DNA from 3 places in the Pseudomonas sp. NY15435 genome. Region 1 is predicted to be linked to each of the others. Evidence: riboswitches for the same ligand, from Rfam matches in the RefSeq annotation. Region 1 holds a riboswitch; each other region holds the start of a gene.
What was found. A riboswitch is a leader RNA that binds a small molecule or an ion and turns the genes downstream of it on or off. The one in region 1 is predicted to bind cobalamin.
Positions count from the first base shown of each region.

Region 2: another riboswitch for cobalamin. It lies ahead of ACNFH5_RS23835 (TonB-dependent receptor domain-containing protein); the one in region 1 lies ahead of cobO (cob(I)yrinic acid a,c-diamide adenosyltransferase).
Region 3: another riboswitch for cobalamin. It lies ahead of cobG (precorrin-3B synthase); the one in region 1 lies ahead of cobO (cob(I)yrinic acid a,c-diamide adenosyltransferase).

Region 1 is NZ_JBLUQA010000003.1:603,102-610,667, forward strand. Features, by position in the region: gene ACNFH5_RS10140 (cobyric acid synthase) at 1-638, opposite strand, end outside; gene cobD (threonine-phosphate decarboxylase CobD) at 647-1,648, opposite strand; partial or broken gene cbiB (adenosylcobinamide-phosphate synthase CbiB) at 1,648-2,487, opposite strand; partial or broken gene ACNFH5_RS10155 (cobalamin biosynthesis protein) at 2,593-2,724, opposite strand; gene bluB (5,6-dimethylbenzimidazole synthase) at 2,721-3,371, opposite strand; gene ACNFH5_RS10165 (cobyrinate a,c-diamide synthase) at 3,368-4,663, opposite strand; gene cobO (cob(I)yrinic acid a,c-diamide adenosyltransferase) at 4,889-5,500, opposite strand; cobalamin riboswitch at 5,770-5,995, opposite strand; gene ACNFH5_RS10175 (MlaE family lipid ABC transporter permease subunit) at 6,126-7,271, shown strand; gene ACNFH5_RS10180 (ABC transporter ATP-binding protein) at 7,268-7,566, shown strand, end outside.
Region 2 is NZ_JBLUQA010000011.1:163,991-171,556, forward strand. Features, by position in the region: gene ACNFH5_RS23820 (aldehyde dehydrogenase (NADP(+))) at 1-687, shown strand, start outside; gene ACNFH5_RS23825 (Ldh family oxidoreductase) at 864-1,868, opposite strand; gene dxs (1-deoxy-D-xylulose-5-phosphate synthase) at 2,115-4,025, shown strand; cobalamin riboswitch at 4,063-4,256, shown strand; gene ACNFH5_RS23835 (TonB-dependent receptor domain-containing protein) at 4,345-6,201, shown strand; gene ACNFH5_RS23840 (HAD family hydrolase) at 6,469-7,080, opposite strand; gene tesB (acyl-CoA thioesterase II) at 7,077-7,566, opposite strand, start outside.
Region 3 is NZ_JBLUQA010000004.1:525,437-533,002, reverse strand. Features, by position in the region: gene cobJ (precorrin-3B C(17)-methyltransferase) at 1-1,609, opposite strand, end outside; gene ACNFH5_RS12650 (precorrin-2 C(20)-methyltransferase) at 1,609-2,349, opposite strand; gene ACNFH5_RS12645 (precorrin-8X methylmutase) at 2,349-2,975, opposite strand; gene cobG (precorrin-3B synthase) at 2,968-4,323, opposite strand; cobalamin riboswitch at 4,401-4,642, opposite strand; gene cbiE (precorrin-6y C5,15-methyltransferase (decarboxylating) subunit CbiE) at 4,710-5,921, shown strand; gene ACNFH5_RS12630 (cobalt-precorrin-5B (C(1))-methyltransferase) at 5,924-7,021, shown strand; gene ACNFH5_RS12625 (cobalt-precorrin-6A reductase) at 7,018-7,566, shown strand, end outside.

The sequences.
Region 1 (7,566 bases):
ACGCTGGTGCGTTCTTCCAGCCAGTCGAGGCCGTTCTGCAGCAGCGCAATGTCACCGCGGAATCGATTGATCACGAAGCCCTTCACCCGCGCCCGCTCACTTTCGGAGAGCAGCTCCAGGGTACCGACAAGGTGGGCGAATACGCCGCCGCGATCGATGTCGGCAATCAGGATCACCGGGCAATCCACTGCCTCGGCGAAGCCCATGTTGGCGATGTCGTTGGCGCGCAGATTGATCTCCGCCGGCGACCCCGCGCCTTCCACCATCACCACCGGGTACTGCGCGCAAAGACGCTGGTGGGATTCGAGCACCGCCTGCATCGCAACGCGTTTGTAGTCGTGGTAGGCCACGGCATTCATGCTGGTCACCGCACGGCCGTGGATGATTACCTGGGCGCCGGTGTCGCTGTTGGGCTTGAGCAGCACCGGGTTCATGTCGGTGTGCGGCGCCAGGTGGCAGGCTTGCGCCTGTACCGCCTGGGCGCGGCCGATCTCGCCGCCGTCGGCGGTGACCGCACTGTTGAGCGCCATGTTCTGCGGCTTGAACGGCGCCACCGCCACGCCCTGTCGGCGCAGCCAGCGACACAGCGCGGTCACCAGCGTACTTTTGCCGGCATCCGAGGTGGTGCCCTGCACCATCAACGTGCTCAACGCAGGCTCTCCATCTGGTTGAAGGTGCGCAGGCCATGCTCCAGGCGTTCCCAGCCCTTTTCATCCGGCGGCAGGCCGAAACGCAGGCTGTTGGGCGTCTCGAACAGGCGCACGAGGATTCCCTGCCGCGCCAGGTGATCGCGCAGCGCGTGGGCGCGCATGGAAACCACCCACTGGAACAATGCTGTGCCGCCCTGCGGGGCGAAACCGTGTTCGCCCAGCAGCCCGGCCAGATGCCGGCTGGCCTCGTGAAGATCGCGTCGCCGCTGAATCTGCTCCTGGAACTCGCCCAGGACCGCCTGCGCGACGCAGCGCGTCGGGCCGCTCACCGCCCAGGGGCCGAGCAGTTTCGCCAGGCTTTCCAGCAGGCGCGGTTCGGCGAAGGCGAAGCCCAGGCGCGCGCCGGCCAGGCCGAAGAACTTGCCGAAGGAGCGCAGCACGATCAGCCCCGGCCGGCTGGCGCAACTGGGCGCCAGGCTGTGCTCGGGCGTGCAATCCATGAAGGCTTCATCCACCACCAACCAACCGCCGCGTTCCTGCAGGCGCGCATGCCATTCCAGCAAAACGCCGGCCTCGATGCGCCGGCCGGTGGGGTTGTTCGGGTTGACCACCACCAGCACGTCGAAGCGCTCCAGGTGATGGGGCACCTCCTGGTCACTGACCTCGCGCAGGATGTGCCCGGCAGCGCGCCAGGATTCCGCATGCTCGGCATAGCAAGGCGAGATCACGCCGACCTTGCCCGGCCTGCGCAAGCGCGGCAGCAACTGGATCGCCGCCTGGCTGCCGGGCAGCGCCAGCAGCTTCTCGGCGCCGTAGTAGCGGCGTGCGGCAGCTTCCAGGCCGTCGCCGTCCTCCGGCAAGCGCATCCAGGCCGTCGCCGGCACGCTGGGCAGAGCCCAGGACCAGGGCGAAATACCGGTGGACAGGTCCAGCCACTCGGCGAGCGGAATACCGTACTGCTGCGCCGCTTTGCGCAACCGGCCGCCATGTTCGAGCATCAGAGCACTCCCAGAATCAGGATGATCACCAACCATAACAACACCCCCTGGCGCACCAGGGCCAGCGCGCGCCAGATGTCCACGGCGGTGGGCGCTGGGCCTTCGCCCAGCTGCGGGCGTTCGTGCAGTTCGCCGTGGTAGCGGGCGCAGCCACCGAGCGATACACACAGCGCACCCGCGCCGGCGGCCATCACGGGGCCGGCGTTGGGGCTGTCCCACTGCGGCGCCTGCGTGCGCCAGCAACGCAAGGCAAGCCGGGTATGGCCGAGCAGCGCGTAGGTGAAGGCCACCAGCCGCGCCGGAATGTAGTTGAGCACGTCGTCGATCTTCGCCGCCGCCCAGCCGAAGCGCTCGAAGCGCGCGTTGCGGTAGCCCCACATGGCGTCGAGGGTGTTGCTCAGGCGATAGAGCACCACGCCCGGCGCGCCGGCCACGGCGAACCAGAACAGCGCGGCGTACACCGCATCGCTGCCGTTCTCCAGCACCGATTCGGTGGCGGCGCGGGCCACGGCGGTCTCGTCCAGCTCGGCGGTTTCGCGGCTAACCATGTAGCCCACGCGCAGCCGGGCTTCGTTGAGGTCACCGGTGCGCAAGGCCAGCGCCACCGGTTCGGCGTGTTCGCCCAGGCTGCGCAGGCCCAGCGCGGCGTACAACGCGAGCGCCTGCACCATCCAGCCGACATAGGGCAGCAGGCTGAGCAGCAGCGCGACCAGGGTCAGCGGGATGACTGCGATGATCCAGGCGGTGACGCCATGGCTGCGCCAGGCGAGGCCGGGGGTGTCATTCCTGGGACTCATGGCGCTCGCAGATACACCCTCTCCCCAGCCCTCTCCCTGAAGGGAGAGGGAGCAAATTGGAGTTGCCGACCTGCTCGTCGTTTCGCCTGAAACTGAACAGTCCCCTCTCCCTTCAGGGAGAGGGTTAGGGAGAGGGCGCTCCGGAACTCGGGAACGATTGAAGCGCCGCTCCAACCGATCCGCCAACCGCCCGAATGCCACCAACGGATGCCAGCGTTTCGGCTCGCCCAGCAGGGCATCCAGCGCCACGCCAAGGACGCCCAGCAGGGCCAGGCTCATGGCTGCTCTCCCCAGTGGTTCTCGTACAGCAGCTCGCTGAGCGCGCGCGGTTGACGCCAGCCTTCGAGCGCCAGCATCGGCGCGGGATAGAACTCGCTGACCGGGCCAAGGCAGATCACCGCCACGGCCTCGGCTCCTGCCGGCAAGCCCAGCAGCTCGCCCAGCGCGGCAGGATCGAACAGGGATACCCAGCCCATGCCGAGGCCTTCGGCGCGGGAGGCGAGCCAGAGGTTCTGGATCGCGCAGGACAGCGAGGCGAGGTCCATGTTCGGCAAGGTACGACGGCCGAACACATGCGCCTCGCGGCCATCCATCAAGGCGGCCACCAGCACTTCGGCGCAGTCGAGCACGCCCTCGACCTTCAGCCGCATGAACTCGTCGGAACGCTCGCCCAGCGCCTCGGCGGTACGCACGCGTTCCTCCTCCACCAGAGCATGGATCGACTGGCGCAGCTCCCGCGCGGTCACGCGGACGAAGCGCCACGGCTGCATCAACCCGACGCTGGGTGCCTGGTGCGCCGCTTCCAGCAGGCGCGCGAGCAACTCAGGCGACACCTCTCCACCGCTGAAGTGGCGCATGTCGCGGCGCTCGGCAATGGCGCGGTAGAGCGCGGCGCGCTCTTCTGGGCTGTAGGCATGCTCGGTCATGGTCTGAAGAGTGCGGCCGCGGCGTCCGGATCGGACGGCAGGTAGAAGTGGATATAGGACGCGGTGAGCCGGCCACGGCGGAACACCGCTTCGGCCACCGGCTTGTCGTTGGGGCAGACGCCACGGGCCAGCGGCTCCGCGCTGCTGTCCAGCAACGAATGATGGAAGGTGTGCCCGCGCAGAATGCCTTCTGGCAGCGTCACGGCCTGCAGCGCCAGCGCGGCGAGGCGCTTCTGCATGCGCGCTTCACCCGGCAGCAGGCCGAGCAGTTCTGCGCGCTCGCCGGCTGCGTCGGTCAGCGCATCGAGCAGATAGAGCATGCCGCCGCACTCGGCGAGGATCGGCTTGCCCATCTCGTGGTGCGCGTGGATTGCCAGGGCCATGGCGCGGTTCTCCGCCAGCGCCTGCAGGTGCAGTTCCGGGTAGCCGCCGGGCAGGTAGAGGCTGTCCACTTCCGGCAGCGCTCCGTCACGCAACGGCGAGAAGAACACCAGCTCGGCGCCCAGCTCGCGCAGCAGGTCGAGGTTGGCCTGATAAAGAAAGGCGAAGGCATTGTCCCGCGCCACGCCGATGCGCACGCCGTCGAGGCGGGAAGACTCGCTGCGCGGTTCCGGCGCAGCAAAGCTCACCGGCAGCGGCAGCTCGGTACTGGCGCTGGCCGCCAGTGCATCGGCGGCGGCGTCCAGGCGGGCATCGAGGTCAGCCAGCTCGCCAGCCTGCACCAGGCCGAGGTGTCGGCTGGGCAGCTCCACTTCGGTATCGCGCGGCAACGCGCCATACCAGCGAATCCACTCCGGCAGGCTGTCACGCACCAGGTCACGGTGGCGCTGGCTGCCGATGCGGTTGGCGAGCACGCCGGAGAACGGCAAGTCGCTCTGATAAGTAGCCATGCCGACGGCCATGGCGCCGAAGGTCTGGGCCATGGACTGGCCATTGATCACCGCCATCACCGGCACGTTGAATCGCCGTGCGAGATCAGCGGCCGAGGGCGAGCCGTCGAACAGGCCCATCACGCCCTCGATGAGGATCAGGTCAGCCTCGCCGGCCGCTTCCCAGAGCAGGCGGCGGCTTTCGCCCTCGCCGACCATCCACAGGTCCAGCTGGTAGACCGGTGCGTCACTGGCACGGGCGAGGATCATCGGGTCGAGGAAATCCGGGCCGCACTTGAACACCCGAACCTTGCGCCCGAGGCGCGTGTGCAGGCGCGCCAGGGCGGCGGTCACGGTGGTCTTGCCTTGGCCAGAAGCGGGCGCGGCGATCAGCAGAGCGGGGCATTGGCGCGCATCACGCATCAGTCGCACTCCCCGGCACGGGCAGAGAGCCCCTTACCCCAGCCCTCTCCCAGAGGAAGAGGGAGCAGTTGGGTGTGTCCTGTGGGATGGCTTTTCGTCGATCAACAACCGCGCTGCGGTCAGCCGAGGCAGCAGAGCCTGCCGGCGAGCGCCAACGTTTCTTCAAACACCGAACGGTCCCCTCTCCCCCCGGGAGAGGATTAGGGTGAGGGAAGCCCCAGACCATCAGAACTCCACCCCTTTCTGCGCCTTGATCCCTGCCTTGAAGGCATGTTTCACCAGGCCCATTTCGGTCACGGTATCGGCGGCCTCGACCATCTCCGGCTGCACGCCGCGCCCAGTGGCGACCACATGCTGCATCGGCGGACGCGCGGCGATGTCGGCCAGCACGGCGTCCAGTTCCAGGTAGCCGTGCTTGAGGGCAATGTTCACTTCGTCCAGCACCACCAGGCCGACCTGCGGGTCGTTCAGCAGTTGCCGCGCCACGTTCCAGGCGGCCTGTGCCTTGGCGATGTCGCGCTGGCGGTCCTGGGTTTCCCAGGTGAAGCCTTCGCCCATCACATGGAAGCTGACTTCCTCGGGGAAACGACGGAAGAATGCCTCTTCGCCGGTGGTCGCAGCCCCCTTGATGAACTGCACGACGCCCACCTTCATACCGTGACCGAGCGCGCGAGCGACCATGCCGAATGCCGAGCTGCTCTTGCCCTTGCCGTTGCCGCTGTTGACCAGGAATACGCCGCGTTCGCCCTGGGCCTGGGCGATCTTCTCGTCGATCACCGCCTTCTTGCGCTGCATGCGCGAGCGATGGCGCTCGTCCTTTTCTACGGATTCAGTCATGGCAGGTTGCTCCTGAAAGGATTTGCACGGGCGTGAGGTTGCCGGCCAGGTGGCAGCCAACCAGGGATGGAATGGGCAGGGATTCGCCGCTGGCGCGCGCGGGCGCCATGCGGCAGAGGCCGGCCAGCACGAAGGCTGTCGACCTGGGGAATAGGGGTTTCACCTGAAGGATTCTCCGCCGCTCTCACCCGCGCGGCACTAACCAGTCGGGGCAGACGGAGGACGGCAACGCGCGGCGCATGGCGCCGACGTCGGCAGCGCCTCCCGCGATGCCATGCGATGCAGCAGGCCGGTCTCCGGGCTTGCGAGTGGAAACGTCTGGGTTTCCGAAGGAACCGCGCCTTCCCATGCCGGCGGCACAGTGGCTGTTTGCGGTTCGAAGCTCGCTTACCGTTGCGGGGGCAGCGCCGGAATGGTCGATTGCGCATCGACTTCACCGGCTTCCCTGTTTCACTCGCGGCTCGCGCCGAGAGCACCTGAAGCAGGCGCGCAGCTTAGTGGCTGGCGAGCTGGGGCGTCAATTGAACAGGATGTCGCCGAGGCCCGCCGTATCCGCCGCAAAGGCTCTACAAAGCGTCACACAAGTCAAGTGGTCGCGACGCGTAACTTCGCTAGAATGCGAGTCATGATGACGACTGCCCAGCCCGGCCAGCTTCAGCTCGACACCACCGCCAGCCCACCGCTGATGCACGTCAGCGGCGACTGGACGCTCGCGCATTTCTCTACGCTGGAAGCCCAGGTGGCCGCCCAGCGCAGCGCCGAATCGCCCGCCCAGCTGGATTTCGCCGGCCTCGGCGCGCTGGATACCGCCGGTGCCGCCCTGCTCGCCGAGATCATCGGCGGCGCCCGCATGAGCCAGCTGGAGCAGATCGCCCGCAATCTGCCCGCCGAACGCCAGGCGCTGCTGCGCACCGTGGGCAGCGCGATCACCCAGTGCCGCCTCGACGAAAAGGCGCCCCCTCCGGGCAACGCGCTGGTCGATGTACTGGAGCGCATCGGCATCGCCTCGGTCACCTTCAAGGACCACCTGATCGGCCTGCTCGGCTTCATCGGTCTGACCCTGCAGACGCTGGTGCGCAACCTGCTGCGCCCACGCCGCTGGCGCATGACCTCGCTGGCCGCGCACATGGAGGAGACCGGGCTGGACGCCGTGCCCATCGTCGCCCTGCTGACCTTCATGGTCGGCGCGGTGGTGGCCTTCCTCGGCGCCACCGTGCTGCAGAAGTTCGGCGCGCAGATCTACACGGTCGACCTGGTGGGCTTCTCCTTCCTGCGCGAATTCGGCGTGCTGCTCACCGCGATCCTGCTCGCCGGTCGCACCGCCAGCGCCTTCACCGCACAGATCGGCTCGATGAAGGCCAACCAGGAGATCGACGCCATCCAGGCCCTGGGCCTCGACCCGGTGGAGCTGCTGGTGCTGCCACGGGTGCTGGCGCTGCTGCTGACCCTGCCGATGCTGACCTTCCTGGCGATGATCTCCGGCATCTTTGGCGGCGGCGTGGTCTGCGCCCTGAGCCTGGACATCTCACCACGCATGTTCCTCTACATGCTGCAGAACGATATCGCCGTGCAGCACTTCCTGGTGGGCATCGTCAAAGCCCCGGTGTTCGCCTTCATCATCGCTGTGATCGGCTGCCTGGAAGGCTTCCGAGTCAGCGGCAGCGCGCAGTCGGTGGGCGAACACACGACCTCCAGCGTGGTCCAGTCGATCTTCGTGGTGATCCTGCTGGATGCGATGTTCGCGCTGTTCTTCATGGAGATGGGCTGGTGAGCGAACCGATCATCGTCGTCCGCGACCTGGCCAACCGCTTCGGCACCCACGCGGTGCACGAGCACCTGGACCTCGACGTGATGAAGGGCGAAATCCTCGGCGTGGTCGGCGGCTCGGGCACCGGCAAATCGGTGCTGCTGCGCAGCATCATCGGCCTGCGCCAGCCCAGCGAAGGCAGCGTGCATGTCTTCGGGCAGAACCTGCCGGCACTGCCGCCGCTGGAGCGCTCGAAACTGGAAAGACGCTTCGGCGTACTGTTCCAGAATGGCGCGCTGTTCTCCTCGCTGACGGTGAG
Region 2 (7,566 bases), on a different contig from region 1:
TGCACCAACCCCGGCCTTGTAATCGGTATCGCTTCGCCGGCCTTCAGCCTGTTCACCGCCAACCTGATCGCCGAGATCGGCCAGCGCCCGGCGCAGACCATGCTCAACGCCGGCACCCTGAAAAGCTACGAGAAGGGCATCGCCAGGCTGCTCACCCACCCCGGCCTGCGTCATCTCGCCGGGCAGCCGCAGGAAGGCGCGCAGGCGTTCCCGCAACTGTTGCAGGCCAACGCCAGCCTGCTGCTGGAAGGCGAGGAACTGCTGCAGGAAGAAGTCTTCGGTCCGACCACCATCGTCGTCGAAGTGGCCGATGAAGCCGAACTGCGCCGCGCGCTGGACGGCCTGCACGGCCAGCTCACCGCCACACTGATCGCCGAACCGGACGACCTCGCACGCTTCGCCGCCCTGGTGCCGGTGCTGGAGCGCAAGGCCGGTCGCCTGCTGATCAACGGCTATCCGACCGGCGTGGAAGTCTGCGACGCCATGGTTCACGGCGGCCCCTATCCGGCGACCTCCGACGCGCGTGGCACGTCCGTCGGTAGCCTGGCCATCGACCGCTTCCTGCGCCCGGTGTGCTACCAGAACTACCCGGATGCGCTACTGCCCGAAGCGCTGAAGGACGCCAACCCGCTGGGTATCGCGCGGCTGGTGGATGGCGAGACGACGCGCAACGCGGTGACTCGCTGAAGGGTTCGTCGGCGCGGGAGTGAACTGTCGGCCAGTCCCGCGCCGATGCTCAGCCCCGGCCTTGCGCCGGGGCTTTTTTATGCGCCGCTTTTCGTAGGAGCGAGCTTGCTCGCGAACCGCCCCAGCAGCGGAGCCAAGCTGTTCGCGAGCAAGCTCGCTCCTACATGGGCGGCTCGCTATGCGAGCAGCCTGCGCAAATCGGCATACAGCGAATCGCTGATCTCCACGCCCTCGCTCAGACTGCGTTCGCGCGCCGCGAAACGCCGCTGCGATGGCAAACGCGCGCCCATGTCGACGATGGACTCGAACAAGGTCTCGGCCCGCGCCAGATGCTGCGCAGCCTCCGCACCGAGGAAGCGCGCCGGGTCGATGGCGATCAGCAACTCGCCGTGATGGGGCGATGATTTCGTGCCCTCATCGAACACCGTGGATTCGGCACTGGTCAGGTCGCCGATCAGCGGCCCGGCGATCAGCTCGACCATGGTCGCCAGCGCCGAGCCCTTGTGCCCGCCGAAGGTCAGCATGGCGCCGTCGAGCACGGCGCTCGCATCCGTACTGGGATTGCCCTGCGCATCGATGCCCCAGCCCAGCGGGATCGCCTTGCCCTCGCGCTCGTGCAACTGGATTTCCCCGCGCGCCACCACCGTGGTGGCAAAGTCGAAGACGTAGGGGTTCTGGCCCACACGCGGCCAGCCGAAAGCGATGGGGTTGGTGCCGAACAATGGCCGCGTCCCGCCGGCCGGCGCCACATAGGCCTGGGCCGGCGTAACGGCCAGGGCTACCAGGCCATGGGCGACGATCCGCTCGATCTCCACCCACAGCGCGGAAAAGTGCACGCAATGGTTGACCGCCATCGCGGCGATGCCCTGGCTGCGAGCCTTCTCCACCAGTTTCGGCAGCCCGAGATCGAACGCGCACTGAGAGAAACCGCCCTTGGCGTCCACCCGCACCAGCGCCGGGGCCGGTTCCGACAGCTCCGGCACGGCATCGAGCGAAACCTTGCCGGCGCGCGCCGTGTGGATGCAGCCAAGCAACCGCCACACCCCGTGGGAGGTACAGCCATCACGCTCGCCGGCCAGCACCGTCTCGGTCACGCCCTGCACGTGGGGCTCGCTGAAACCGTGGCGATGCAGGATCGCTTCGGACAGTTCGCGCAGTTCTTCCAGGCTCAGTCGGGTCACGCCATCCTCCTCGGTTGCTACAAAAGACTGCGGCAATCCGCCGCCGGTCGGTGATCGTGTCTACAGTGGATGCTCGCGCCAAGGCCCGCTTGCGTGCAATCGTCGGCAGCGACGACGATTTCGGCACAGCCTGTCGCACCATTTCCGACTATCCGGTCGTCCGAAGGATTGGCCCCACGTTGCTTGGGCCAATCCTGAGCTTCGGGTAAACTTCCGCATCTTTGCCTTCTCATAACGATCAGCCTGATGCCCACGACGTTTCACGAGATTCCCCGCGCGCGCCCTGCCACGCCCCTGCTCGACCGCGCCAGCACGCCGGTCGAGCTGCGTCGGCTGGGCGAGACGGAGCTGCTGACCCTCGCTGACGAACTGCGCCAGTACCTGCTGTACAGCGTCGGCCAGACCGGCGGCCACTTCGGCGCAGGCCTGGGCGTCATCGAACTGACGGTGGCCCTGCACTACGTCTTCGACACCCCGGACGACCGTCTGGTGTGGGACGTCGGCCACCAGGCCTACCCGCACAAGATCCTCACCGGCCGCCGCGAACGCATGGGCAGCCTGCGCCAGAAGGACGGCCTGGCCGCCTTCCCGCGCCGCTCGGAGAGCGAGTACGACACCTTTGGCGTCGGTCATTCCAGTACCTCCATCAGCGCGGCTCTCGGCATGGCCATCGCCGCGCGCATGCAGGGCTCCAGTCGCAAGTCGGTGGCGGTGATCGGTGACGGCGCGCTGACCGCCGGCATGGCCTTCGAGGCGCTCAACCACGCGTCGGAAGTAAAGGCCGACATGCTGGTGATCCTCAACGACAACGACATGTCGATCTCCAACAACGTCGGCGGCCTGTCCAACTACCTGGCCAAGATCCTCTCCAGCCGCACCTACAGCAGCATGCGAGAAGGCAGCAAGAAGGTGCTCTCGCGCCTGCCCGGCGCCTGGGAGATCGCCCGCCGCACCGAGGAATACGCCAAGGGCATGCTGGTCCCCGGCACCCTGTTCGAGGAGCTGGGCTGGAACTACATCGGCCCCATCGACGGCCACGACCTGCCCACCCTGATCGCCACCCTGCGCAACATGCGTGACCTCAAGGGCCCGCAGTTCCTCCACGTGGTGACCAAGAAGGGCAAGGGCTTCGGCCCGGCCGAGATCGACCCGATCGGCTACCACGCCATCACCAAGCTCGAACCCGAAGGCGCCCCCGCCCACGCCGTGCCGAAGAAGACCGGCGGGCCGAAGTACTCCAGCGTATTCGGCCAGTGGCTGTGCGACATGGCGGCCCAGGACCCGCGCCTGGTCGGCATCACCCCGGCAATGAAGGAAGGCTCCGACCTGGTCGCCTTCGCCGACAGGTTCCCGGACCGCTACTTCGACGTCGCCATCGCCGAGCAGCACGCCGTGACCCTGGCGGCCGGCATGGCCTGCGATGGCGCCAAACCGGTGGTGGCGATCTACTCCACCTTCCTGCAGCGCGGCTACGACCAACTGATCCACGACGTCGCGGTGCAGAACCTCGATGTGCTGTTCGCCATCGACCGCGCCGGTCTGGTCGGCGAAGACGGCCCGACCCACGCCGGCAGCTTCGACCTCTCCTACCTGCGCTGCATCCCCGGCATGCTGGTGATGACCCCCAGCGACGAGAACGAACTGCGCAAGCTGCTCACCACCGGCCATCACTTCGAAGGCCCGGCGGCGGTGCGCTACCCGCGCGGTACCGGCCCGAACGCCAGCATCGAAGCCGAACTGGCCCCGGTGGAAATCGGCAAGGGCGTGGTGCGCCGTGAAGGCAAGGCTGGCAAGGTCGCCTTCCTGGTGTTCGGCGTGCAACTGGCCGAAGCGCTGAAAGTGGCCGAGCAGTTCGACGCAACCGTCGCCGACATGCGCTTCGTCAAGCCGCTGGACGAAGAACTGGTACGCCAGTTGGCCGCCAGCCACGAGCTGCTGGTGACCGTCGAGGAAAACTCGGTGATGGGTGGCGCCGGCGCCGCCGTCAGCGAATTCCTCGCCCGCGAGAACCTCCAGCAGCCGATCCTGCACCTGGGCCTGCCGGACTACTACGTCGAGCACGCCAAACCGGCACAGATGCTCGCGGAGTGCGGGCTGGACGCCGCCGGCATCGAAGCCTCGGTGAAGGCACGCCTGGAGGCCCTCGGCAACCGCTGAGACCGATCGGCGCATCCCTCCCCGGGAGTATTGCCAGTGACGGGCGCACCGACTAAGGTGCGCCCGTTTTCGTTCGAGGTAACGGGAAGCAGGTGAAAGACCTGCGCTGCCCCCGCAACGGTAACCGACGCGCCCCAAGGGAGCGCAGCATCGCCATGGCCACTGCTCTTGTGGGAAGGCGGCGATGTGACGTCGGCAGCCCGGAGACCGCCCTCGACACGCCCCGACAGGTGTTGCGGAGGGCCGCACCGTCAAGTGCGGCCTGCCGCCCTTGCCACGCCCTCCTCGAAAGTCATCCGACCGCTTTTGAGGACGTTCCATGAAACTGACCCGACTCGCCCTGGCCACCAGCCTGCTGCCCGGCATGGCCTTCGCCGCTGGCGACATCTACACGCTCTCCGACCAGGTGATCACCTCCGCCCGCCAGGCCCAGCCGCGCGCCGAAGCCACCTCGGCCAACAGCGTGTTCACCCGCGCCGACATCGAACGCCTGCAGGTGCGCAGCGTCCCCGCCCTGCTCGCCCGCGTGCCCGGCGTGCAGATGGGCAGCTCCGGCGGCGTGGTGTCCTACTCCGTGCGCGGTACCAGCACTGCGCAGACCCTGGTACTGGTGGACGGCCAGCGCGTCGCCTCGGCCAGCAGCGGCATCGCCCGCCTGGACTACCTGAGCATCGACAGCATCGAGCGCGTCGAAGTGACCCGCGGCCCGCGCTCGGCGCTGTATGGCGCCGACGCCATCGGCGGGGTCATCCAGATCTTCACCCGCCGCGGCGAAGCCGGCCTGCACCCGGAAGTGCGCCTGGCCGCCGGCAGCCACGGCACCTTCGAGCGCAGCCTGAGCCTCTCCGGCGGCAACGAGCAGACCCGCTACAACCTCGGTGGCAGCCTCGACGAGAGCCAGGGCTGGGACCGCACCAGCGACAACGTCGGCGCCGACAACGACCACGACGCCCAGCGCAACAAGGCCGTGCACCTGAACCTGGACCATCGCTTCAGCGATGACTGGAAGGCCGGGCTGAACCTCAATGACCAGCGCGGCAAGAACGAATACGACGACGCCTACAACTTCGAGCCCGGTACGCCGCAGGACGAATTCCGCGTCAGCAGCTACAGCACCTACCTCGACGGCCAGATCACCAAGATGTGGAACAGCCGCCTGGAGCTGGGCCGCAGCTACGACCGCAACAAGGCCGTGGGCGCCGCCGACAGCTGGAACAACGGCACGCTGGAAACCACCCGCCACTCGGCGAGCTGGACCAACCGCCTGCAACTGGACGAAGCCAACCAGTTGGCCCTGGGCGCCGACTGGTACGAAGACAGGGTCGATGGCACCACCGCCTTTGCCGAGGACCAGCGCAGCAACCGCGCCTTCTTCGCCCAGCACAGCTTCAAGGGCGACAGCTTCGGCGCCGAACTGGGCATCCGCCACGACAACAACCAGGCCTACGGCAGCCAGAACAGCTGGAACGCCGCCTTCAGCCTGCCGGTGGGCGAAAGCCAGACCTGGATTGCCAGCTACGGCGAAGGCTTCCGCGCGCCGACCTTCAGCGACCTCTACTACCCCGGCGCGAGCAACCCGGACTTGAAGGCCGAGACCTCGAAAACCTACGAACTGCAATGGCGCGGGGACATCGAAGGCACGCACCTGGAAGCCTCGCTGTACCGCACCGAGATCGACGACCTGATCGCCTGGGACAGCACCAGCAACCAGCCGGAGAACATCAACAAGGCGCGCATCGATGGCTTCGAAGCCAGCGTCGCCCGCGAGGTGCTGGGCTGGCAGGCCGCGCTCGGCCTGAGTCTGATCGACCCGCGCGACCGCGACAGCGGCCACACTCTGCCTTACCGCGCGCGCCGCACCCTGAGCCTGGACCTCGACCGGCAGTTCGGCGCCTTCGGCGTCGGCGGCACCTGGCGCGCCGTCAGCCAGCGTTATGACGACGCGGCCAATACCCGCGAACTGTCCGGCTACGGCGTGCTCGACCTGCGCACCAGCTGGCTGGCCAGCGATGAAATCCGCTTCGACCTGAAACTGGATAACGCCCTGGACCGCGACTACACCCTGGGTGACTACCTGCGCCCGACCAGCCCGACGGACTTCATGGGCGAAGCCCGTCCCTACCGCGAGCCGGGCCGTACCGCGCTGCTGGCGGTGACCTGGACGCCGGAGCTTTAAGAGAAGCAGCCTGACGGCCCCCGTAGGAGCGGATGTTTCCGCGATGTTCTGGCGTGTTCGAATGCCGATCGCGGACGGAGTCCGCTCCTACGCGAAACCCGACCTATAGGCGCGGGCGATGAGCCTGCAAGGAGGCCGGGAACCGGGAGCGGAAGGCAGATCGCGAGCAAGCTCGCTCCTACAGGGTTGGCGTGCAGGGATATCCCTGAGCTTCCCGATTTGCTCTTCGTAGGAGCGAGCTTGCTCGCGAACCCGCAGGGCAGCGGACTAAACCAGAACCCCCGCCATCCGCCCCAGCTCCGCGCAGTCCTGCGCATGCCAGTCCGTCAGCTCCGGCCAGGGATTCTCTGCAAGGTTGACCAAAGCACTGTGCGCCCCGGCGGCACGGGCACAGTCGAGGTCGAAGCGGTAATCGCCAACCATCAGCATCTTCTGCGGCGCCACGTCCCAGCGCGCGGCGAAGCGCAGCAGGCCGTCCGGGCTGGGCTTGGGATCGGCCTCGCCGCGGCCGAGAACATCCTCGGTCAGGAAGCAATCACCAATGCCAATCGCAGCCAGCGTGATCAGCGCCAGCTCATGGGCGTTGCGCGTCAGAATGCCCAGTCGGTATCCCGCGCCATGCAGCGCACGCACCAGTTCCACCGCGCCCGGCGCGGCAGTCGAAGCCACCGCCAGCTCACGCTCGTGCTCCAGCAGCCAGGCATGCTTGGCCGCCGCCTCGTCCTCCGGCAGCGCGGCCAGGTGGGTGAGGATGTCGTGCTCCTGGGGAATCCCCAGGGCGCGCTTGATTGCCGGGAAGTCGTGCACCGCCAGGGTCAGGGTGCCGTCCATGTCGAACACCCAGTGGCGAATCTCGCCCAGGCTCGTGGCTGGGTTCATGCCCAGTCCTCGCGGCGGCGGATCAGGCCTTCCTGGGTGGAGGAAGCAACCAGCTGGCCGTCACGGTTGAAGATGCTGCCGCGCACAAAGCCACGACCGTTGCCGGCCCAGGGGCTGTCGATGGCGTAGAGCAGCCATTCGTCCGCGCGCAGGTCGCGGTGGAACCACACGGAATGGTCGATGGTGGCGACCTGCATGTCCTTCTGCCAGACCGAGCGGCCGTGGGGCAGCAGCGAGGTGGTGAGGAAGCCGAAGTCCGAGGCGTAGGCGAGGATGTACTTGTGCAGCGCCGGCACGTCCGGCAGCTTGCCGTCGGCGCGCAGCCAGAGGTACTTGATCGGCTCGCCGACCTCGGGGTCGTAAGGGTCGTTCTCCGTCACCGGGCGGATTTCGATGGGTTTGGGGTAGAGCAGCTTGTCGCGAATGCGTTCGGGGAACTGCGCGGCACTGCGCTTCTTCAGTTCCTGATCGGTCGGCAGGTTCTCC
Region 3 (7,566 bases), on a different contig from region 1:
CGGCACGGGGGAAGCGCCGGGTCAGGGACGAGCCGATGATCACCAGGGTGCGCATGTCGACCATCTCCGGTACCAGTTCGCCCAGGGTGACGACGCGCAGTGCTTCCGCCGGGCGACCGATGTCGCGGCCGAGCACCACCAGGGTTTCCGGTGTGCGGTGGCGACGGACGATTTCCAGTGCCCGGCCCAGTTGCCATGGCCGCGCCTTGGAGATCGGGTTGTAGAAGGCCATGGCCAGGTCGGCGGCGCCGGCATGGTCGAGGCGCGTCTCGATGGTTTCCCAGGGCTTGAGATTGTCCGACAGGGAAATCAGACAGAAGTCATGTCCCAGCGGTGCCCCAGCCTTGGCCGCAGCGGCCAGCGCAGCGGACACCCCCGGCAGTACCTCCAGCTCTACGCCATGCCAGTGCGGATCGCTGCTTTCGTGCAGGGCCTCCATCACCGCAGCGGCCATGGCGAACACGCCGGGATCGCCGGAGGAAATCACCACCACCCGCCGGCCGCTGGCAGCCAGTTCGAAGGCGTGGCGGGCGCGCTGAATTTCCTCGCGATTGTCGGTGCAGTGGCGCACCTGGTCGTCGCGCAGCGGCTCGGCCATCCTCACGTAGGTTTCGTAGCCGAGCAGGTCCTGGGCTTCGTCCAGCGCGCGGCGCACTGCCGGGATCATGAAGTCGCTGGCGCCGGGGCCCAGGCCGATGACGCTGAGCCGCCCACGCGGCTGGCCGATGCGCTGGGCTTCCAGCGGGGTGGCGGCGCGGTGCAGATGGAAGGAATCGCCGTGCAGCACTTCCGGCGGCAGCGTCGCGTCCTGCTCGACGAAGCGCAGCGGAACATTCAGCTCTGCGGCAGCAATGGCCAGCGCCGGATCGGCCATGCGGCAGCGTGGCGCGACCACGGCGGCCAGCGACGCTTCGGCCAGGCCGGCCTGTGCCAGGCCCTGGCGGATGCGCTCGGGCAGTTGCGAGTCCACCAGCGTGACGTGGGCGAGGACGATGCGCGGATGGATGCGCAGCTCGTTCTGCGCGATGCCCTCGGCGCGGGCATCGATACGCAGGGTATGCGCGGCGTCGTCAGCCAGCGGCAGGTCCAGCTCGTCCAGCCAGGGCGCATCGCCCTCGATGCGCAGAGTATCGCCGCCCAGCAGGTCGGAGACGAAGCGCTTGCCCTGTTCGATGTCCGCCAGCGCATAGCCCGGCGGCGGGTCGAGCAGGCAGGCGCCGAAACGCAACTCGCCGCTGGTGGTGATGGCGGGCGCCACGTCCAGCGCGGCGCCCATCTCGCGGGCCATGCGGTTCACCCCGCCGAGTCCGCCGAGTAGCGGCACCACGGCGCTGCCGTCTTCGGCCACGGCCAGCACCGGCGGCTCCGCGCCCTTCTCGCTGAGCAGGGGTGCGAGGGTGCGGATGACGATGCCGGCGGCGCACAGGGCGATAATCGAGGTGTCGTCGCGGTAGAGCTGGCGCAGGGTATCGCCGAAATTAGCGTAGGACTCATCGGCGCCTTCGACGCGGTCTTTCAGACCCAATACGCGTGCCTGTGGATAAACGTCCTGCAGGCGTCGCGCGGTGGCCAGCGCGCCCTGGCCGAGGATGACAATGGCAGCGCGCATCAGCCGTTCCACCGCTGGCCGGGAATGACGATCATCGAGAAGTACGGCGAAGCCATCGGGTCGACGTCGTCCAACGCCACGATGCGCTGCTCGCGCATGGTGGCGCGTTCGACGTAGTGGGCGCCGCCGTCACGGCCCAGCTCGCGGAGCACGCGGCGGACCTTGTCGAAGTTGCGGCCGAGCTTCATCACCACTGCCGCATCGGCGTCGGCCAGGCGGCGCTTGAGTTCGTCTTCCGGCAGCACGCCGGAGAGTACCGACAGGCTCTGGTTGCGATACACCAGCGGCACGCCGAGCACCGCTGCGCTGCCCAGCATCGAGCAGACGCCGGGTACGACTTCGGTGTCATACCGCTGCGAAAGACGGTCGTGCAGGTACATGTAGGAGCCGTAGAAGAACGGGTCGCCCTCGCAGATCACTGCCACGTCGCGACCGGCTTCCAGGTGCATCGCCACCTGCTCGGCAGCGGTGTCATAGAAGTCGCTGATCACGCCTTCGTAGGTCAGCGGCGGCTCCAGTTTCTCGGTGGTCACCGGGTAGACCAGCGGCAGGCGTTGCTGCTCATCGAGCAGGTGCTGCTCGATGATGGCGAAGGCATTGCCGCCCTGGCCTGCGTGGTGCTTGGCCTTGGCCACGAAGTAGCCGATCACCGGGGAGGCGCGCAGCAGGCGCAGGGCCTTGAGGGTCAGCAGTTCCGGGTCGCCCGGGCCGACGCCCAGGCCGATGAGGCGGCCGGTCATCACTCCACCTCCGTGGCCAGGGCATTCACCGCCGCAGCGGCCATCGCGCTGCCGCCACGGCGTCCGCGCACGATTACGTAGGGCACGCCACGGCTGTCGGCGGCGAGGGCGTCCTTGGACTCCATGGCGCCGACGAAGCCCACCGGGAAGCCAAGGATCAGTGCCGGTTTCGGTGCGCCGGCATCGAGCATTTCCAGCAGGTAGAAGAGGGCAGTCGGCGCGTTGCCGATCACCACCACGCTGCCTTCCAGGTGCTCACGCCAGTGCTCCAGCGCCACCGCCGAGCGGGTGTTGCCCAGCTCGCGGGCGAGCTCCGGGACGTCCGGATCATTGAGGGTGCAGATCACCTCGTTGTGTGCCGGCAGGCGTGCGCGGGTGATGCCCTCGGCAACCATCCGTGCATCGCAGAGAATCGGCGCACCAGCGGCCAGGGCCGCACGGCCGATGGCCCCGGCGCCGGCGGAGAAACGCAGGTCCTGCACGACGTCGACCATGCCGCAGGCGTGGATCACCCGCACGGCGAGCTTTTCCAGGTCGGCGGGGATGCCGGTGAGATCGGCCTCGGCGCGGATGGTGGCGAAGGATTGGCGGTAGATCGCCTGGCCGTCGCGGATGTAATCAAGCATCGGTGGAAACTCCGGGTGCGGCGAGCAGGTCGCCCGCGGCATCGAGGGATAGGTTGCGCGCCAGCGGCTGGCCGAAGCCGGCCATGCCGTCGGCGCGACGGAACAGGTCATAGCGGCCGTCGGCGACGGCCAGCAGGGTGTAGGGGGCGACGTGGGCGGCGGCGCAGGAGCGCGGGCAGCCGCACAGGTGCACGCCGGCCGGCGGTGCGTGACGCAGGCGCTCGGCCAGGCGCAGGGCGTCGGCCTTGGTGTCGGCCAGCCCGCGCGCGCAACCGCTGGAGCCGCTGCACGCGACGAGGCGCGAGAGCGGTTGACCGGCATCGATCACCAGGCCGAGGTTGGCCAGCGCGGCGAGTACGACGGGAGCGTCGGTCAGGGATACATCGGGGAGGATCAGGCTTTGCCACGGCGTCAGACGCAGTTGTCCGGCGCTGAATCGCTCGGCGAGATCGGCAAGGCCGAACAGTAGGGTGCTGTCGAGGCGTCCGAGGATGAATCCCGCACCGACCATGGCGCGGTCCGGCTGGCGCTGCGGCTGAATCCCGAGATGGCCGAAAGCCCGCGGTACAGGACGACGCCAGTTATCCACAGCCGGCCCGAGGTGCAACTGGAAGGGCAGGCGTTGCTGCAGGCGCTCCAGCAGCACTTCATCGCGGAGCATCTCGCGCAGGTGGCGCATGCGCGTCTGGCCGTCGCCGGCAAGATCGAGGAAGAGGTGCAGCAGGCTTTCCACCAGCAGCGGTACCTGCTTGGCTGTCACGGCGGCGAGGGCAGGGGCATCCGTTTCGTGCTGCGGCGGACAACCGGCCAAGCCGAAGGCGAACAGCGGCGTCGCGTCGCCGGACATGGCCGACAGCCAGAGATCGTTGGGATGCTCCAGCATCGCCAGCGCTTCGCCGCCGTCCAGCTGGATGCCGAACTTGGGCGACAGGCCGTGGAAGCGCGGTGTGCGCTCCAGCAGATCGAGCAGTTGGCCGGCCAGGGGAGCTGCATCGAAAGTCGTGGCGGCGTCGAGGCCCAGCGCCGGGCTGACCAGCAGGTTGCGCACATCGTCCGCCGCCAGTTCGCGCGGGCCGAGACCGGCGGCGAGCAGTTCCCTGCTCAGCGCCTGTTCGGTGCCGGTGCGTATGCCGCGAATCTGCAGGTTGGCGCGATTGGTCGCTTCCAGCACGCCATCGGCATGGCGCTCGGCGGCCAGGGCGATGGCTCGCGCGGCGCTGGCGTCGAGTTGCCCACAGGGCAGCTTGATGCGGCAGATGCCGCCATCGCGGGAGGCCACGATGCGCAGCAGGCCGGGGCAGGCATGCGGACGGACGGGCGGAGCTGAGAATTCGGGCACTGAGGTCACCAGGGCTGGGTCGCGGTGACCTGCGAATCCCCCATAGGGGACTTCACGACACCGATACACCCCGCTCGATGTCTGCACGCGCGACTGGTTTCGTCGGCAGGTCTCCTGGCTGGCAGGTCCTCATCCAGCGCGGCCTTCCCGGTTGCCCAGTGGCCTGATCGACCGCATGAAAATGCGCTTCATGCTGTCGGATTGCGCGGACTCGCTGCTTACAGTTGCGGGGGCAGCCACGGTTCAACCGTGTTCCCTCTTCGGCTCTCGGATGCTTCGCTGTTCAATTGCGAAGCGTCCTACGAGCACCGACGAAGCGGGTATTATGCCTGCTTTGCCCGAAGGCAGGAAAAGCCTGCCCGTCGGATCGATCGTCGCACCTTCGAGGAAATTTCATGACGCCCTGGCTGACCATCGTTGGCATCGGCGAGGACGGTTATGCCGGCCTCGGCAAGGCCGCGCGCCGCGCCCTGCTCGCCGCCAGCGAAGTGATCGGCGCGCCACGCCAGCTGGAGCTGCTGCCGCATTGTCTGCGCGCTCATCGCCAGGCCTGGCCGAGCCCGTTCAGCCTGGAACCGGTGATGCGCCGGCGCGGTGAGCCGACCTGCGTGCTGGCCAGCGGTGACCCGATGTGGTTCGGCGTCGGCGCTAGCCTGGCCCGTCAGATTCCGTCCGAGGAAATGCTCGTGCTTTCCGCGCCGTCCTCTGCCTCCCTCGCAGCGGCGCGCCTGGGCTGGGCGTTGCAGGATTGCGCGCTGCTGTCGCTGGTGGCACGCCCATTGGCCGCACTCAACGCGCAGATCCACGACGGCGCCAGGCTGCTGATCCTCAGTAACGACGGCAGCAGCCCGGCGGCGATCGCCGCATTGCTGCGCGAACGAGGATTCGGCGCGAGTCGCCTCAGCGTGCTGGAACACCTGGGCGGTGAGGCGGAGCGGCGTATCGACGGGCTTGCCAGCGACTGGTCGCAGAGCGAGATGGCTGCACTGAACCTGGTGGCTGTGCAGTGCGTAGCCGGCGTCGACGCGGTTCGTCTGCCCCTGACCATCGGCCTGCCGGACGACGCCTACCGCCATGACGGCCAACTGACCAAGCGCGACGTCCGCGCCGTGACCTTGGCACGGTTGGCACCGAAGCCCGGCGAGCTCCTCTGGGATGTCGGCGCCGGCTGCGGCTCCATTGGCATCGAGTGGATGCGCGCACATCCGAGCTGTCGCACGCTGGCCATCGAAGCCAACGACGGGCGCCAGGAACATATCCGTTTCAACCGCGACGCCCTCGGTGTGCCGGCGCTGCAACTGGTCTGCGGCGCTGCGCCGGAGGCATTGCAGGGACTGGAGCGCCCGGATGCGATCTTCATCGGCGGTGGTGTAACCCTGCCCGGTGTCTTCGAGCAGTGCTGGGAGCAACTCAAGCCTGGCGGCCGACTGGTGGCCAACGCCGTCACCCTGCAGAGCGAGTCCATGCTGCTGAGCTGGCGCGCCCGCCTTGGCGGCGAGCTGACTCGTCTGTCGGTGTCCCAGGCCCAGCCGCTCGGCGGTTTCGATACCTGGCGCGCGGCGTTGCCGATCACCTTGCTGGAAGTGCACAAGCCCCAGGCTGAATGACCATGCGTGACGAGACGCCCGAAGAACCTCGCCCGCTGCGCAGCGGCTACACCACGGGCAGTTGCGCCACCGCCACCAGCCTGGCGGCGGCGCGCCTGCTACTGACCGGTGAAGCGCTGGACGCCGCACAGATCAGCCTGCCCAAAGAGCGCAGCGCGACCCTGCGCCTGGAGTTCTGCCGCCTCACGGTTGGCGGCGCCGAAGCCGGTACGCTGAAGGATGCCGGCGACGACCCGGACGTGACCCACGGTGCGCTGGTCTTTGCGCGCGTCGCCTTGAGCAATGAGCCGGGCGTGCGTTTTTACGCTGGAGAAGGCGTCGGCACCGTCACCAAGCCGGGGCTGGTGCTCGCGGTGGGCGAGCCGGCAATCAATCCCGTTCCACGGCAGATGATGCAGGGTAACCTCGCTGCGCTGGCGACCGAGTGCGGCTATGCCGGTGGCTTCGACGTCACCATCCATGTCGAGGGCGGCGCCGAGCTGGCGCTCAAGACCATGAACCCGCGCCTGGGCATTCTCGGCGGCCTGTCGATCCTCGGCACTACCGGCATCGTCCGGCCGTTCTCCTGCTCGGCCTACATCGCGTCGATCCAGCAGGGCATCGACGTCGCCCGCGCCAACGGTTTCCGCCATCTCGCCGCCTGCACCGGCAACGCCAGCGAGGATGCCATGCGCCGTCGCTACGGTTTCGACGACACGGCGCTGATCGAGATGGGCGACTTCGCCGGTGCAGCGCTCAAGCACCTGCGCAAGGTGCCGCTGGAGCGTTTCAGCGTCTGCGGCGGCTTCGGCAAGATCAGCAAGCTCGCCGCCGGCCACATGGATTTGCACAGTCGGCACTCCAGCATCGACCTGCCGCAGCTCGCCGAGTGGGCGGCGGACATCGGCGCCTCGGCGGACCTGCAGCAACGCATGCGCGACGCCAACACCAGCCAGCAGGCGCTGGCGCTCTGTCGCGCCGAGGGCATCGCTCTGGGTGACGCCGTCTGCGCCCGCGCACTGGCCTTCGCCCGACGCATCGTGCCCGCCGAAGTACAACTGGAAGTCTTCGCCATCGACCGCCAGGGCAACCTGGTGGGCGAAGCGCTGGAGGTTCGATGAAGCGAGTCCTGCTACTGGGCGGTATCGGCGAAGCGCTGGCCATCGCGCGGCGCCTGGGGCCGCAGCATCTCTACAGCCTCGCCGGCCTGGGCAAGGTGCCGGACGATCTGGCCTGCGAGGTGCGCGTCGGTGGTTACGGCGGCGCCGAAGGCCTTGCGGACTACATCCGCGAACGCGGTTTCGACCTGTTGCTCGACGCGACCCATCCCTACGCCGCGCAGATCAGCGCCAACGCCGCCCGCGCTGCGCAACTGGCCGGCGTGCCGTGCTGGGCGCTGCGCCGCCCCGGCTGGGAGGCGGGCGAGGGCGACGATTGGCGGCAGGTCGCCGATTGGGGGGCGCTGATCGAGGCACTGAAGGCGTTTCACCGTCCGCTGTTCACTCTGGGTCGCGAGCCGCTGGAGCACCTGGACGAGATTCCCGCCCACCAGCACTGGACCGTGCGCTGCCTGCAAAGCCTGCCTGGCAACGCGCGTGCCGAGGTGCTCGGCGCGCGCGGGCCGTTCACCCTGGAGGGCGAGCGCGAGCTATTTACCCGCCTGGGC